3 regions of the Desulfosporosinus acidiphilus SJ4 genome follow, and region 1 is predicted to be linked to each of the others. Evidence: predicted binding sites of a transcription regulator. Region 1 holds the regulator's gene; each other region holds the start of a gene.
What was found. The regulator LexA, encoded in region 1, represses DNA repair genes until DNA is damaged. The targets are predictions, from matches to a motif close to CNAACANNTGTTNG.

Region 1 (3,415 bases):
TATTGCTTAGTCTGGGCATCGAATGTAGCGTTGTAGCTCCTTCTTTGATTCCCACAAAACCTGGAGAACGTGTAAAAACCGATCGTCGTGATGCTATTCGCTTATCTCAATTATTTCGTGCTGGAGAATTAACCCCCATTTATGTTCCTACTGAGGATGATGAAACTTTGCGAGATTTAGTTCGTGCTCGAGAGGATTCAAAAGAGGATCAGCTTCGAGCAAGGCATCGATTAACGAAATTCTTATTGCGATATGACTTAAATCCTCCGGCAGGCATAAAAAAGTGGACAGCAGGTTAACCGGGATTGGGCTGGACCCTTCTGAAGTTCAGCCGTGCTGCACAGAGTACAGTATTTCAAGAGTACCTTCACCATTTAGACGAGATTGAACAGCGCATAAAACGGCTTGAAGCAGAAATTCATGACCAGGCGACAGATAGTGTTCATGCCCCGATGATTCAAGCGCTGCAAACCCTGCGAGGTGTGGCAGAGCTATCAGCGACCAGTTTAGTTGCTGAGATTGGATCGTTTACACGGTTTGGCAGTGCCCGACGAATAATGTCTTATACTGGGTTGGTTCCAAGCGAGCGCTCGACGGGAGAAACACGTCATCAGGGAAAGATGACCAAAACGGGAAATGCTCATGTACGACGTATATTGATTGAAGCCGCCTGGAGCTATCGTTATACACCTGCGATAAAGGGGGAGATTCGTAAAAGGCAGCAAGGGAAACCGCCAGAGATCACAATGATTGCATGGAAGGCCCAAGACCGGTTACATCGGAAATATAAACGATTAATGGGGCGAGGAAAACCAAGTGGGAAAGTAATTGCAGCCGTTGCAAGAGAATTAGCGGGTTTTGTTTGGGCGATAGCATGTGAGGTGAAAAAAGCATCCTAAATTTGGTGAAGGATGATTATTAAAGAATTTGGATTATAAGAGGTGCGAATTAAAAGTAGGGCACGTAGGCAAAAGGAAAAGTCCGTAAAGGAGAATCCACGAGTTGCACTTGTTGCTAGGTTTGTTATACAAACTGAACGCACGCCATAAGTTCGTGGCAGCTCCCCAGACGAAGCGATAAAATGTGAAAATCCACGAATATCAGACTGCTCATCGTCGATGTAAATCGTTTGCCTTCGTGCCGTGTTTTTAAATCAGCAGAAAAGAATGTTGGGGCTTCGCCCCAAGAGTTTAACGCTTTAAATTCTCCTGCAATTTAAAAAGGAAGGGAACAATTTGTTCCCAATTCCTCATTGCAGCAGAAACCAATCTAGCGCTCAGGTTGCTCTCCAGCATTGCCCTATCCTCTAAGATTGGCAAGAGCTACCTATAGTGTTACCAAAATGTGCCCAAAATAAGGTTTTACCAATAAAATTTTAAAAAAGAAGACGGGGCTAGTTGACAGTCTCGTTCATATCAGTGCAACTAACCTGCCGCTTTCGCCAGAGGCTTAGCGCCAGCTAAGTTTTCTTTAATTCGTCAGAAAGAATAAATATGCATTGTATTATTGTTAAACGCAGCTCGGTAGACGTCGGCTGACGAGTTTTCCTAAACTATCAGAGCAATCATTCAAGTTTGTGAGAAGGCTGACCTAAGTATTACTGAAGATGCATATCTTAAGAAGAGAGTTTAGTTTAAGATTAATGAAGAGTACGGAAAACACCCATGACTTTTCCTAGGATCGAAACATCTTGAGAATAGATAGGTTCCATGGCTGAATTTTCAGGCTGAAGTCGAATGAGAGTTCTTTCTTTGAAAAATCGTTTTACTGTTGCTTCGTCCCCGATTAACGCGACGACGATCTCCCCATTGCGAGCTTCATTTTGTTGATGAACAATAATTAAGTCGCCATCTAAGATTCCGGCCTCGATCATGCTGTCTCCCTGCACCCGCAGCATAAATACATTGTCTTGACGGACCAGATCTGCAGGAAGAGGAAACGTTCCTTCCATGTTTTCCACAGCCAAAATAGGTTGACCTGCTGTCACACGACCGATAATTGGAATATGAACAACTTTTCTGGAATCAAGAGTGTCACTAGACCCGTCTAAAATCTCAATGGCCCTTGGCTTTGTAGGGTCTCTCCGAATATATCCTTTATCTTCAAGAGTTTGAAGATGCCCGTGAACTGTAGAACTAGATAATAAGCCAACTGCTTCGCCAATTTCTCTAACTGAAGGGGGATATCCCTTTTTATGGATTTCCTGTTTGATAAAATCTAAAATTCTAGTCTGACGTTCAGATAAATCTGGGTACATACTTTCACCCCCCTTTAAATTCAAGTATATTTTACCATTTCTTAAACCGAAGTGCAAACAAACGTTCGTGAAATTATTACGGTAAGTAAAATGCCTAGGAGCAAGGAGATAAGTATATGGAAACAAAAGTTCAGTCCAATTTAATGGTTATTATATCTCAGATCATAGTTCTGATGATGGTGGCCCTGGTTCTTTGGAACATACTCCATCGGCCACCCAGCCAGGACAAAGACATTTATCCTTACTTACGTTCAATTTCTCCGTCTCTCGTAATACAATGTTCCCAAGAATATCAGGCAAAAAAAACGGTTTCTTGGGAGGATCTTCTGGCGATCCGTTCTACTCTTACCGAAGATATTGCTCGGCCATTAATCGAACAGCTGCAGAATAGCGTTGCTTTTGTCAATTTAAATTGGGGAACTATTCCTTCTCAGACTGTAAAGACAGTTACCAGACATCGTAAGATATTACTCCGATATCAATTTTTTACACCTGGCAGGTATAAGTTCCCCGTTGTCGGAAAAACATGGTATGAAGATAGTTTCGGATCAGACCGAGAAGGAGGCAAACGTACTCATGAAGGGACAGATCTTTTTTCTCCGGAGGGTACCCCAATTATTAATATTTGCCAAGGAAGGGTAGAACAGTTAGGATGGAATCGTTTGGGAGGAGAACGTGTGGGCGTACGGGGTGATGACGGAAATTATTATTATTACGCTCATTTACAAGTCATATCTCCCAAACTAGTAAAAGGAAAACACATCGAAAAAGGCGAAGACATTGGAAGGATGGGGCATACTGGAGATGCATTGACAACTCCGGATCATCTTCATTTGGGAATTGAACTTCCAAATGGCCAGTGGCTTAATCCTTATCCTTTTTTAGTTGTATGGCAATATTGGGATAAACAAGGAAATTAATCTGAAAATGTACATAGTTTTACGTTTGAACAAAGGGGACTTTTCTAAATGTCTAATAAAATAAAAAGTATACTCTGGGTCATGCTATTCCTAATATCCGGAGTGTTTTTAAGCTGTTTTCCGTATTCAACAGCAAACTTCGTTAAAGAAAACAACAACTTATTAGCAGACTCTGAAATTAAAGGGCAAAGCTCCGTTGTTAATACATCATCTCCGGAACTCATAACGAAAGATTCGA
Region 2 (3,415 bases), 320 kb from region 1:
GGTTTTCATATCCCTTTTCCGTAAGGCGTGTTTCCAATTCGCAGTTTGTCAAGGCTCTTCTGGACAAACTATCGAGTGCCGCTTCCCATGCGCTTTTCTTAGGTTTATTCTTCGTCAAAGGAACCATCTTCTATGGGCGCGGAGGGGACCGCATTCATATTGGAACGAATCAGCTCTTCAAGTTTCAGAGCCATATCGGGGTGTTGCTTCAGGTATTCCTTAACATTTTCACGTCCCTGCCCTAAGCGTTCTCCATTGTATGAGTACCAAGCCCCCGATTTTGTGATGATTTCCATCTCAGTTCCTATATCGACAATACTTCCTTCTTTAGAAATTCCTTCACCATACATAATGTCAAATTCGGCAGATTTAAAAGGCGGAGCCACTTTATTCTTAACAACTTTAATCCGGGTTTTATTGCCAATTATTTCTTGCCCTTGCTTAAGGGCTTCTTGACGACGAATATCAATTCGGATGGTGGCGTAGAATTTAAGAGCCCGTCCCCCTGTTGTCGTTTCCGGACTGCCAAACATCACACCAATTTTTTCACGAATTTGATTAATAAAAACAACACAAGTATTACTCTTGCTGATTGATCCGGTCAGCTTACGCAAGGCCTGGGACATTAAACGGGCATGCAGTCCAACATGATTGTCGCCCATCTCCCCTTCAATCTCAGCACGAGGCACTAGGGCAGCCACTGAATCAAGAACAATTACATCGACGGCAGCACTGCGCACTAAGGCCTCACAAATTTCTAAGCCTTGTTCTCCGGTATCAGGCTGAGAAACCAATAAGTCTTCAAGATTAACGCCCAGAGCTTTAGCATAAACAGGGTCTAACGCATGTTCAGCATCAATAAATGCTGCTACTCCGCCAAGTTTTTGGGCCTCGGCAATAATATGGAGGGCGACTGTCGTTTTCCCGGAAGACTCAGGTCCATATATTTCAATAATCCTGCCCCGCGGCACCCCGCCAACACCTAAGGCTAAATCTAAAGCTAGAGAACCTGTAGGAATAACATCAATTGACATCGTCGCAGATTCTCCCAGTTTCATAATGGAACCTTTGCCAAACTGTTTTTCAATTTGTGCTAAGGCAACATCCAGTGCCTTGAGCTTATTTGTTTCGGCCATCTTCCAACCTCCTCAATCGGTTAAAACAAATTTTCGTTATCCGCAAAACATCTGTTCGATTATCATTATAGAGGCAGGCTCCATCCCTGTCAATTCGTTTAACATTATAGAGATGGACAACTACCATCAACATTATATATCAAAAACGATCTTAAGGACATATAGAAAACTCGGTTTGTGCTGAGCTTGCGAAGCAGAAACCGTTAGTTGCACTTATGCTTCCGGAAAGTAATTAACCGAGGGTTATACCTTCCGGCTAGTATAGAAAAGGAAAAAAGCTAATCCTTAGAGACTAGCTTCTTCATTATCATCGATATTTAACTTGCAATCAGGAGTTTTCGCGGGCTTTCGCCGGTTCGACACTGACTCTTCGGCCCTTAATCATTGCTTGATGCATACAGCTTAAGACCCTCGAAGCGTATTCTTCAGGAACCTCAACAAACGTAAATTTATCATAGATATTTATCATCCCAATGATATTTCCGGGAATTCCGCTTTCTTCTGCAATCCAGCGTATGATGTCCTGAGGGCGAATTTGCTGAACTCTTCCTATATTCATAAAGAAACGAACCATCCCCGGCGCTGCTCCGGTGTTGCCAAAGTGATTAACATCCGGGTCGTTATCGTCAATTCGCTCTTCTGAATCAGCTCCCTCAACTGCAAACTTTAGAGCAGCCGCCGCAACATCCGTTGAATCGTATTCTTCCAGCAAATCTCCGACGATAGCCCGATAATTTCCTAAGCGATCGTTCTGAATTAATTTAATCAGTTGATTTTTTAGATTTTCCGCTTGACGTTCGCTAATATCTGCTAAGGAAGGAAGTTCTCGGCGTCGTATCCTAGTCTTAATTAAATTTTCAATCAAACGAAGTTGACGATATTCTTTAGGAGAAATCAAGGTTATTGCCAGTCCTCGTCGGCCAATACGCCCTGTTCTTCCTATTCTGTGTACATAGGATACGGGATCTTGGGGAATGTCAAAGTTAATGACATGGGTCAAATTACTGATGTCGATTCCTCTGGCTGCTACATCAGTAGCAACTAACATTTCTGTTTTTCCATCACGGAAGCGCTTCATAACCCTGTCTCTCTGCTGCTGGCTCAAATCCCCGTGCAGGGCATCCGCAAAATACCCCCGCGCTTCCAAGGCGACGACAAGTTCATCGACTCCTCGTTTTGTGCGGCAAAAAGTAATCCCTTGACCGATATCCTCCATATCGATGATACGACATAAAGCATCCACTTTTTTGCTTTCCCTCGTCTCATAAAAAACCTGTTCAATGAGAGGAACTGTTAATTCATCCCTGCTAACTGTCACAGATTGAGGATTTTTCATATAGGTCTGTGCTAACTTGCGAATCGCCTGCGGCATTGTCGCTGAAAAAAGCATAACCTGACGGCCTTCCTCGGGAACAGCTTTGAGAAGGCTCTCAATATCATCGACAAATCCCATATCCAGCATTTCATCCGCTTCATCCAAAACCATCATCTTGACATGCTGCAAGCGCAGTGTGCCCCTATTTAAGTGATCTAACAACCTTCCGGGGGTTCCGACAACAACTTGGTAGCCCATACGCAAGGCACGAATTTGACGGTCTATCGGCTGGCCGCCATAGATAGGCAACGGTTTTACGTGTTTATATTTACCGATTTTAGATATTTCCTGCGCAACCTGAATAGCCAATTCGCGCGTTGGAGTTACAATGAGTGCTTGGACGGCTTGGAATTTCGCATTGACCTTTTCAGCGATGGGAATCCCAAAAGCCGCCGTCTTCCCCGTTCCTGTCTGTGCCTGCCCAATAATATCCGTATCTTCAAGAGCTACCGGAATTGCCTGTTGCTGAATTGGAGAAGGTTCCTCAAATCCCATTTCAGACAAACCTTGGACTATTTGCTTGCTTAACTGAATATCCCCGAAAGATTGTAAACGTTCAACCATCACCTATGTGTAATCCCCTTTCCTTGTTCAACATATACTGTCTTATCCCATTAAGAGCGGCCTGAACGGTCAATTGCCGAACTGACTCTCTTTCTCCATAAAACTGAAACTTTTGAGCATAAACTTTCTCCGTCGAAGCAAATCCAATATAAACCAACCCCACGGGTTTCAGGTCACTGCCTCCACCCGGACCGGCAATACCGGTGGTTGAGACGGCAAAATCCGATCCCGATCTCGTCCGAATTCCTTCGGCCATTTCTTTGGCGACTTCTTCGCTAACTGCCCCAAACAGCCCGAGAGTTTTTTCATTGACCCCTAGAAGCTGTTGTTTTAAGGAATT
Region 3 (3,415 bases), 730 kb from region 1:
TGAAACATAATGAGCCAAACCATTCTGAAAGTTGAAGGTATGACTTGCAATCATTGCAAAATGAGAACTGAAAAAGCGTTGCAAGCAGTTAGTGGAGTTGAAAGCGTTAAGGTCGATCTTGAAGCTAAAGAAGCGGTTATTACGGGAAGCGCGGATCGTGCCAGTCTTGTAAAAGCTGTTCAAGACGCAGGGTATACCGTGGTTGAATAAAGCAAATCTTATAATGATTTTTCTTTCGGGGGAGTATCACTCAGGCTTTTTGAAGTTGAGTGGACTCCCCTCTTTCCTTTTGGTTTGTATGAGAACTCCATGTAATTAAGGAAACTAAAGTATGCCAATTAAAAATAACCGAGCGCAAAGTCTCGGTTATCGGAGTGAACTCGTTCAGCTACAGCTGAACCTGAACCTCGGGGCTTCGGTGACGAAAGTGTCCTGTGGACAGTTTGCCGAAAGCGCCCAGCCAATAATAAATGCTATCGCGCTGAAGGATGGACTCTAACCCCACTACAACCCCAAAATCACTTCTATAGCTGCCCTTTTAAGCCGATACTTTCAGCCACACTTTGCATCCCTTTAATAGTCTCTCCAATAATATAGTCGAGTTCCATGCTCAACATATTTGCGCCCTGCTCAATGACTTCTCGGTTAACTCCGGCAGCAAAGCTCTTCTGTTTCCATTTCTTTTTAACGGATTTCACTTCAAGATCGAGAATGCTTTTGCTTGGCCGCAAGAGAGCAGTGGCTGCGATGAGGCCTGTTAGTTCATCAATGGTGTATAATACTTTTTCCATGGTATGAATAGGTTCAACATTGCTGCATAACCCCCAGCCGTGACTTTGAACCGCATGGATATAGTCTTCAGGCAGGTTGTGTTCTGTCAGTATTTCGTGTGCTTTCAAGCAGTGTTGTTCAGGGTACATTTCATAATCAATGTCGTGCAGCAACCCAATGATGCCCCATTTTTCCTTATCAGGTTCACCAAGAAGGCCGGCAAAATGCAGCATAACAGCTTCAACGGACAGGGCGTGGATAATCAGGCTGTCACTCTTATTATATTTTCTTAAAAGATCATAGGCTTGTTCTCTGGTTGGTCTTGTCTGTTCCACGATAGATGCCTCTTTTCCCTTAGTGTTTAAAAAAATACTAAACGTTTCTCCCTTTTATGTCAACCTTGTCTCTAAGCAGTTTTTCGTTGATGTTTGAAAGGGATGTGATTATAATGGGAACATAAGTTCTGTTAAATGCAAATAGGTGTACTGCTCAACCTCCATAAACAGGCGGTGTTATTACTATGGCGAAACAATATATTTTTCATATCGATGCTAATTCTGCTTACCTTTCCTGGGAAGCCTCATATCGGCTTCAGAAGGGGGAATCCCTGGATTTGCGGACAGTTCCGGCAGTTGTTGGGGGCGACCCAAGCACTCGACATGGCATCGTACTTACAAAGTCGATTCCTGCTAAAAAGTTTAACATTCAAACGGGTGAAACTCTTTACTCGGCGTGTCAAAAGTGCCCGGAGTTAATTATTGTCCGCCCCAATTATACTCTATATCGCCAGTGCAGTGATGCTATGGTTGAGATACTCCAAGAGTATAGTCCTTTTATTCAGCGGTTTTCCGTTGACGAATGTTTTTTGGATTTTTCCGGAATGGATCTGCGCTTCCAGGACCCCCTAAAAACGGCCTTCGAGATCAAAGAACGAATAAAAAATGAGCTGGGGTTCACTGTGAACATTGGAATCTCCACCAATAAACTATTGGCTAAAATGGCTGGAGAACTTAAAAAACCGGATATGGTTCATACCATCTTTCCTGAAGAAGTACCCCAAAAAATGTGGCCTCTGCCGGTTGAGGAACTTTTTATGGTTGGAAGAGCGACTTCTAAAAAGCTTCGATCTCGGGGAATTCGAACGATTGGGGAATTGGCCAACTTTGACCTAAGGCTTCTTAAGCTGTTTCTTAAATCCCATGGGGTTTTAATCTGGAATTATGCCAATGGCCTTGATTATTCTCCTGTTCGACCGGGTGGTTCTATTGAAGTGAAAGGTATGGGCAATTCTACAACCATTCCCTTCGATGTAGAGGATCGGAGGAATGCTCATCTTGTCCTTCTTTCGCTCACTGAATCTGTAAGTGCCCGGCTGCGCCAGGCTAATTTATTAGGACGATTAGTATCCATATCGTTTCGAACCCATGAATTTTATAGTTGTTCCCACCAGCAAAAACTTTTTAATGCTACGGATTGTACTGATGAACTCTGGGAAATAGCCTGTAAACTTTTCGATGAATTATGGGATAACCAACCCCTTAGACATGTGGGACTGCGTGTATCCGAACTTTGCCAAAATGACTTTTATCAAACCGCTTTATTTGGGAAGAATTTTGCTAAACGGCGTAAGGTAGACAGTACCGTTGATGTCATCAGAGAGAAATTTGGGTCCGCTGCGATTTTTAGATCAGCTTTTCTGCACAGCGGGCTTCATTCAATAACCGGCGGTGTCATTGAAAATGAGGATTATCCTATGATGACAAGTCTTTTATAAAGGAAAAAATTGTCCTTAGCTATAAGGAGGGATTTCCCGATTTGCCTTGAATATCAGGGTAAGGAATTTTCTTGATTATTAATATCCCTGCAAATTCGGAAACAAGGGGGAGAAACAAAATGAGTTTGAAAATTCAGTGCGACTGTTCAAATATCAGATGGGATCTTGTATCTCAGACTTTGAAATTAGTTGGCATGGCAAGTTATGCGCCGGAAATTCATAAGAAAGCTTTTGAGAATAGTCATACGGTGGTTTTTGTTTTTGATGACGAAAAGTTGGTTGGTTTTGGCCGCGCTATCTCCGATGGGGCTTATCAGGCGGCTTTGTATGATTTGGCCATACTGCCTGAATACCAAGGAAAAGGAATAGGGAGGATGATCGTAAATACCATTAAAAGGTCTCTTCCCAACTGTAACATTATTTTGTATGCAGCCCTGGGAAAAGAAGGTTTTTACGAAAAACTTGATTTTAGGAAAATGAAGACAGGAATGGCCTTATTTCACAACGCAGCAGAAATGAAGGACAAGGGTTTTACGGAGTGAATTCGTTCAGCTAAAGCCGAACATCAGGGCTTAAGATGGGGACTCTACCCCACCAGAAGTTTACGAAGGACCTAACCCCACTTACAAGAAATGGGTATCGTAAAACTGGATAAATAATTTGAATTGAATTAAATTAAAAGTTCGCTTATCAATGTGAGGCTTGATCGATAATAACAAGTTCACGTCCTCGGCGAAGGGAAAGGAATAGGTTAATTGATGAAGAAGCTGTTTATTTCCATTTTTATCGTAGGAATATTGCTATCCTTGGGAATTTATTTTTGGCAGTCACAAATGTTTCAGAAGGACAAGATGACAGATATTACGCCTG

Region 2: the regulator LexA is predicted to act here: its motif matches at 1,181-1,194, upstream of recA (recombinase RecA).
Region 3: the regulator LexA is predicted to act here: its motif matches at 1,223-1,236, upstream of DESACI_RS10655 (Y-family DNA polymerase).

Annotation. Positions count from the first base shown of each region.
Region 1 is NC_018068.1:3,033,168-3,036,582, reverse strand. Features, by position in the region: gene DESACI_RS24925 (IS110 family transposase) at 1-299, shown strand, start outside; gene DESACI_RS24920 (transposase) at 306-899, shown strand; gene lexA (transcriptional repressor LexA) at 1,640-2,257, opposite strand; gene DESACI_RS13785 (M23 family metallopeptidase) at 2,374-3,177, shown strand; gene DESACI_RS13780 (D-alanyl-D-alanine carboxypeptidase family protein) at 3,226-3,415, shown strand, end outside.
Region 2 is NC_018068.1:3,350,933-3,354,347, forward strand. Features, by position in the region: gene DESACI_RS15285 (regulatory protein RecX) at 1-127, opposite strand, end outside; gene recA (recombinase RecA) at 105-1,136, opposite strand; gene DESACI_RS15295 (DEAD/DEAH box helicase) at 1,465-3,078, opposite strand; gene DESACI_RS15300 (competence/damage-inducible protein A) at 3,068-3,415, opposite strand, start outside.
Region 3 is NC_018068.1:2,308,149-2,311,563, forward strand. Features, by position in the region: gene DESACI_RS10645 (CopZ family metallochaperone) at 10-210, shown strand; gene DESACI_RS10650 (HDIG domain-containing metalloprotein) at 525-1,106, opposite strand; gene DESACI_RS10655 (Y-family DNA polymerase) at 1,292-2,545, shown strand; gene DESACI_RS10660 (GNAT family N-acetyltransferase) at 2,665-3,087, shown strand; gene DESACI_RS10665 (thioredoxin family protein) at 3,304-3,415, shown strand, end outside.